Regions from separate parts of the Pseudoneobacillus rhizolycopersici genome, predicted to be linked through region 3. Evidence: predicted binding sites of a transcription regulator. Region 3 holds the regulator's gene; each other region holds the start of a gene.
What was found. The regulator LexA, encoded in region 3, represses DNA repair genes until DNA is damaged. The targets are predictions, from matches to a motif close to CGAACATATGTTCG.
Positions count from the first base shown of each region.

Region 1: the regulator LexA is predicted to act here: its motif matches at 1,184-1,197, upstream of uvrB (excinuclease ABC subunit UvrB).
Region 2: the regulator LexA is predicted to act here: its motif matches at 1,143-1,156, upstream of ACX9YW_RS03815 (Y-family DNA polymerase).

Region 1 covers NZ_JBTOOE010000011.1:75,441-77,718, reverse strand. Annotated here, with positions in the region: gene ACX9YW_RS12980 (cation diffusion facilitator family transporter) at 1-845, shown strand, start outside; gene ACX9YW_RS12975 (CsbA family protein) at 869-1,099, shown strand; gene uvrB (excinuclease ABC subunit UvrB) at 1,280-2,278, shown strand, end outside.
Region 2 covers NZ_JBTOOE010000002.1:239,463-241,740, forward strand. Annotated here, with positions in the region: gene brfA (ribosome rescue factor BrfA) at 1-72, opposite strand, end outside; gene ACX9YW_RS03805 (DNA alkylation repair protein) at 162-833, opposite strand; gene ACX9YW_RS03810 (YqzH family protein) at 850-1,041, opposite strand; gene ACX9YW_RS03815 (Y-family DNA polymerase) at 1,215-2,278, shown strand, end outside.
Region 3 covers NZ_JBTOOE010000006.1:218,248-220,525, forward strand. Annotated here, with positions in the region: gene yneA (cell division suppressor protein YneA) at 1-309, opposite strand, end outside; gene lexA (transcriptional repressor LexA) at 463-1,083, shown strand; gene glnA (type I glutamate--ammonia ligase) at 1,183-2,278, opposite strand, start outside.

The sequences.
Region 1 (2,278 bases), on a different contig from region 3:
GGTCGTTTATCATTATAAGTGCATTCATGGTGGTCGAGGTAATCGGGGGATTCCTTACCAATAGTTTGGCGTTGCTTTCGGACGCCGGCCATATGCTAAGCGATGCTGTCGCTTTAGGTTTAAGCTTTTTTGCGATAAAATTAGGAGAGAAGAAGGTTACCAAAGACAAAACATATGGGTTTAAAAGATTTGAAATCATCGCTGCGGCGCTAAATGGAATCACACTTGTCCTTATCGCTTTTTATATTTTCTATGAGGCTTTCCATCGATTCCAGGATCCGCCAGCCGTTCAAAGTACGGGGATGTTGATTATTTCAACACTCGGATTAATCGTAAATATTATAGCTGCAATGATTTTAATGAAAGGTGACAAAGAGAACCTCAACGTTCGAAGCGCCTTGCTTCATGTCATAGGAGACATGCTTGGTTCATTTGGTGCCATTATCGCCGCGCTGCTTATTATGTTCTTTGGCTGGGGATGGGCCGACCCGCTTGCGAGTGTGATTGTCGCCGCGCTAGTATTAATCAGTGGTTATCGCGTAATAAAGGATTCCGTTCATATATTAATGGAAGGAGCCCCGATTCAAATCGATAGCAATTCCGTCAAAAATGCTCTCTTAAAACTTCCAGGAGTCAATGACCTACATGATTTGCATATTTGGACCATTACCTCCGGGTACCCGGTGTTAAGCTGCCATCTGGCTATCAGCGAAAACGGTATCCATGATGATGTTTTAAAAAGAGCCCAAAAACTATTACATGAAGAATTTGGAATTGAACATTGTACCATTCAGGTTGAACGGGCTGAAGTTGGCTGCCCGAATCCGCATGGATCGTGTAATTAAAGGAGGGTTGTTGCTTGATAGAAATTCTTCGCCATGGTTCAGCGCTATTTATCCCAGGGATTCTTGTCCTTCTATTTACCCGGGTTACCTATAACCGTTTTATCGGACTGGTGCTAACTGTTGCGCTAATCGCAGCGTCCGTCTATAAAGGCTACACCAATACGTGGCCGTTGATGATTATTGATGCTTTTTCGCTGACAGTCGGCTTTTGGCTAGCTGCTAAAATGAAACCTAAGCAAAAGCGAAATGCGTAAATTTGTAGGAAAATCTGTTAAGAGTAGTCAATCACTCCTAACAGATTTTTTTATTTTTAATAACTTAACCTTTTTTTAAAAAAACGAATACCCGTTCGCATAAAATTGGTTTGTTTTGGATAGTTTGTGGTAGAATGAAAGTAGCTAATAAAAAACTTTGTACGGGAGGCTAATTCGTTGTTGAAGGATCAATTTGAACTTGTCTCGAATTATACGCCACAAGGGGACCAACCGGAGGCCATCCAAAAACTTGTCCAAGGAATAAACGAAGGAAAACGCCATCAAACTTTGCTCGGAGCAACAGGTACAGGGAAAACCTTCACCGTTTCCAACGTCATAAAAGAAATCAACAAACCAACCTTGATTATCGCCCACAATAAAACACTCGCAGGCCAGCTATACAGCGAGTTTAAAGAGTTTTTTCCGAATAATGCCGTTGAATATTTTGTCAGTTATTATGATTACTTTCAACCGGAAGCCTATGTCCCATCGACCGACACCTTTATCGAAAAAGACTCCAGTGTTAACGATGAAATCGATAAACTGCGCCACTCAGCGACATCTTCTCTCCTTGAGAGAAAAGATGTCATCGTCATTGCCAGCGTTTCCTGCATTTACGGTTTAGGTTCGCCGGAAGAATACCGAGAGATGGTACTTTCATTAAGAGTTGGTATGGAAATCGAACGCAACCAGCTCTTACATAGACTGGTTGACATCCAATACGAACGAAACGACATTGATTTTAAACGCGGTACCTTTCGAGTTCGTGGCGATGTCGTTGAAATTTTCCCAGTCTCACGCGATGAGCACTGTATTCGGGTAGAATTTTTCGGAGACGAAATTGAACGGATTCGTGAGGTGGATGCTCTTACAGGTGAAATAATCGGAGAGCGTGACCATGTAGCAATTTTCCCGGCATCCCACTTCGTCACTCGTGAAGAAAAAATGCGCCTTGCAATTGCCAATATTGAAAAAGAACTTGCAGAACGCTTAGCCGACCTGCGCGAAAACGGCAAGCTACTAGAAGCGCAGCGTCTCGAACAGCGGACTAATTATGATTTGGAAATGATGCGTGAAATGGGCTTTTGCTCTGGGATTGAAAACTACTCACGTCACTTAACGTTAAGAGAGGCTGGGTCAACACCATATACGCTACTTGATTATTTTCCACGGGATTTC
Region 2 (2,278 bases), on a different contig from region 3:
CATGTCCTCTGGGTTTCTTCTGCCTTCACGAACTAATTTCTCGCGCAGCTTTTTTGCCTTTGATTTAGCCATACTATTCACTCCTAATCGTTTTATATCAGTATATACTACAATTTAGGATTATGAATAGCCAAAGTGTCCAGTAAAAGTCATTATTCATCTTATTTCAAATGTTTCATTGCTTCGCGCGCGCTTAGTTTCGGTAGCGTATGGGATTCTACATATTTCTTTACAAACTCAGGATTCGTCTTCGCATATTCCCGCAACGCCCAGCCTATCGCTTTTTCAATAAAGAAATCCTTGATATCCTTGGAGCGTTCAATCATCTCCGCAAGCAGTTCGGCATCTGTTCCGTCTTTATATCCTAACTGAAAAAGGATGCAGCTTCTGACGAGCCAGAGATGTTCACTAGCTAACCATTTTTCTAATGTCGTCCGTTTCATCTCGGGATACATTTGAAAATAACTGCCGACTAGATGCTTAGCTATATGGTCCACCGTGTCCCACCAAGATTTTTCTCGAATGATTTTTTCTAATAATTCAATGTCCGCCACTGTAAATTGCTTTCTCATTTTAGTCAAGATGCTAAGCGCCGCCATCTGTAATTCGCGCTCTGGATATTCCCATAATTCTTGAATGACTTCAGGCAGGTCCTCGTGCTTCGGCAGTCCTTTTTCAGCAGTATATTTCTTGAATAAGTCTCTCATTACCGGTGCTTTTAATCCGATAAACTGGAATTGATTGCGCATATATTTTTCCATCTGACGCGCATCCTGTTCGTTTTGATGTTCTAACAGAAGCTCTCGTAGCTCTTTTGCATATATATTCATCATCGTCCTCCTCTTTTAATCAATTTGTCAAAAATTCATAAATTACATCATTCACAATATCATGTAAATCGGCATTGGTTTCTTTTCTCAAAGTTAAAATTTGCTGATAGAGTTCTTCATACTCGTCTTCATGTAGCGGGTTCGATTCTAAATCTCGGTGATATTGCTTAAAGCTATTTTGAATCATTTTTTTAATGAAATTTTTATCCATTTTTTGCACCTCGTCTCCCTGATTATATCGCGTTTTTAGTCGATTTCCACTTGAAAAAGTCGAACAAATCCCTATGAATCGACTAAAATCCCTATTGAACACGAACGTATATTCGCTTAGAATAAGGGTACACTAATAGAACTAATGTTCTATAAAAGAGGCGAAGAGCAAAAATGATTGATTACAACGAGATGCCACATCAACAAATTCTATGTATCGATATGAAAAGCTTTTACGCTAGCTGTGCCGCGGTTATCGAAGGGTTAGACCCATTAGAATCTTATATCGCAGTGGTCGGGGATAAGGAGCGCCAGGGAAGTATTGTTCTGGCCGCTTCGCCGCGGATGAAACAGGAATTTGGAATTAAAACGGGTTCGCGTATGTTTGAAATCCCAAAGGACCCACGGATTCAGCTACTTGAGCCAAAAATGGCGACTTACTTGCGCATTTCTACTGAAATCACTCGATTATTTCATCGATATGTCCCGAAGGAAGCAATTCATACGTACAGTGTTGATGAAAGCTTCATTAAGGTCGATGGTGCTACCGAAATGTGGGGGGATGCAACAACCATTGCGCGAAAAATGAGAAGCGATATCCAACGGGAATTTCAGCTGCCATGTGCGATTGGCATTGGTCCGAACATGCTGATGTCAAAGCTCTGTTTGGATTTAGAAGCAAAAAAGAAAGGTATTGCCCAATGGACGTATACCGATGTTCCGAAAAAACTTTGGCCGGTCTCGCCATTACGAGAAATGTGGGGGATTGGTCGTCGTGTTGAAAAAACGTTAAATGGAATGGGGATTTTTAATGTTGGTCAGCTTGCGCGCTATGATTTGGAAAAATTAGAAAAGAAATTTGGCATTATGGGAAATCAACTTTATCACCATGCTTGGGGAATTGATTTATCTGAAATAGGCGCTCCGATTATGGCTGGGCAGATTAGCTTTGGTAAAAGTCAAATTCTGCTTCGTGATTATAAGGAGGAAGAGGAGATTAAGCATGTGATTTTAGAGATGTGTGAAGAGGTGGCGCGCCGAGCAAGAACCCATCGCAAAGCGGGGCGGACGATTAGCTTTGGGGTCGGCTATAGTCAGGATGAGTTTGGCGGAGGCTTTTACCGTTCACGAACGATTGAGCAGCCAACCAATGTGACAATGGACATTTATCGCGTTTGCCTTGAGCTTTTTTACGAACATTACACCGGGAAAACCGTCCGGCAAATTTCGATGGCTAT
Region 3 (2,278 bases):
ACTAGCTAATTCAGTTTTGTAATCAGATAAATGATTCTTGACAGGTAAAATAATATCTTCCCCTGGAATTAATTCCGTTTCACTAATTTCATTTTGTGTTAAAACCCAATTGATAAATCTCTTTTTGGAAAGTCCACTCTTGTCTGAATATTGTTCTGCGAGCTCCCAAACAGTATCCCCCGGAACAATTGTAACACTTAAAAAATCCTCTTGTTTGATTTCAGTATCAGTTCCCAAAAAGAATCCAGTAATACAAAACGCAAGCAATAACAAAATAGTATATGAATTAGTTACCAATAGTTTTTTCATCTTCAAACACCTCTATCGAATATATGTTCTTATTTATTGATTTTATTATAAAACGAACATTTGTTTGTTGTCAACACTTTAACGAACTTATGTTTGTATCAGATGGAAAAACATGCTATACTAGATCTAACAAATTAATAGAGGTGCGTAAACATGACAAAAATATCAAAACGCCAGCAGGATATATTGGAATTTATTAAAGAAGAAGTTCGCGCCAAAGGTTACCCACCTTCCGTTAGAGAAATTGGTGAAGCTGTTGGACTTGCTTCCAGTTCAACTGTTCACGGGCATTTAAACAGATTGGAATCAAAAGGATTAATTAGACGCGATCCAACGAAGCCTAGAGCAATAGAAATTTTAGATGAATCTAGTTCTCCGTTACCAACACATAATGTCATTAACGTTCCGATTATCGGAAAAGTTACTGCCGGATTACCGATTACAGCAATTGAAAATGTCGAAGAATATTTTCCTCTGCCAGCTAGTTTTGGTTCTTCAGATGACCATATTTTTATGCTTGAAATTATGGGTGATAGTATGATTGAGGCTGGAATTTTGGACGGAGACTATGTAGTCGTAAAGCAACAAAGAACAGCAAATAATGGTGAGATTGTTGTTGCTATGACTGATGAAGACGAAGCTACAGTAAAAAGATTCTTTAAAGAGAAGGATCATTTTCGATTACAACCAGAAAACTCTTCATTAGAACCAATCATATTGCAAAACGTTTCCATTTTAGGGAAAGTTATTGGAGTTTACCGAAACATCCATTAATGATAAAGGCCTCTTAACCATATTGGTTAGAGGCCTTTTTTTATTCCTATTTAGCTACAAACGCTACCAGCTCGAGGTCATCAAGCCTCGATCGCTTTTTTAATACATTGTCATATACTGATCGCGTTCCCATTGATGAACAGTGGTACGGAAAATATCCCATTCGATTTCTTTCGCTTCGATAAAGTGTTCGAGTATATGATGACCAAGCGCTGAAGTGATGATTTCGTCGTTTTTCAGCTGAATGAGCGCTTCTAAAAGTGATGATGGAAGATCTCCAATACCTTCTTCCATGCGTTCTTCTTTTGTCATCACATAAATATTACGATCAACTGCTTGTGGTGGAGTCATTTTATTTTTAATACCATCTAACCCTGCTTTTAAAAGAACTGCCATTGCTAGATAAGGATTTGCTGCTGGGTCTACACTTCTAACTTCAATACGAGTACTCATTCCACGGGATGCCGGAATACGAACAAGCGGCGAACGGTTTTGAGATGACCATGCCACATAACATGGAGCTTCGTAACCAGGAACAAGACGTTTAAAGGAATTGACAGTTGGATTTGTTACAGCCGTAAATCCTTGTGCATGGGCAAGCACCCCTGCAATAAACTGACGGGCTGTATCACTCATTTGAATTTCACCATTTGGATCATAGAATGCATTTTCACCATTTCTAAATAAGGATAAGTTACAATGCATACCCGAACCAGCAACCCCAAATAATGGCTTTGGCATAAATGTCGCATGCAGACCATGTTTACGCGCAATGGTTTTAACCACTAATTTAAAGGTCTGGATATCATCACATGCTTTTAATGCATCGGCATATTTAAAGTCAATTTCATGTTGACCAGGCGCAACCTCGTGATGGGAAGCCTCCACTTCAAAGCCCATTTCTTCCAATTCTAACACGATATCACGACGGCAATTTTCTCCTAAATCAGTTGGGGCTAAATCAAAATAACCACCATGGTCATTCAACTCAAGGGATGGCTCACCTTTTTCGTCCAATTTAAACAGAAAGAATTCTGGTTCTGGCCCTAGATTAAAATCTGTAAAACCCATTTCATTCATTTCTTTAAGGATTCGTTTTAGATTATTTCTTGGGTCCCCTGCAAAAGGCGTTCCATCTGCATTATAAATATCACAGATTAATCGAGCCACTTTACCCTTCTCAGCAGTCCAAGGG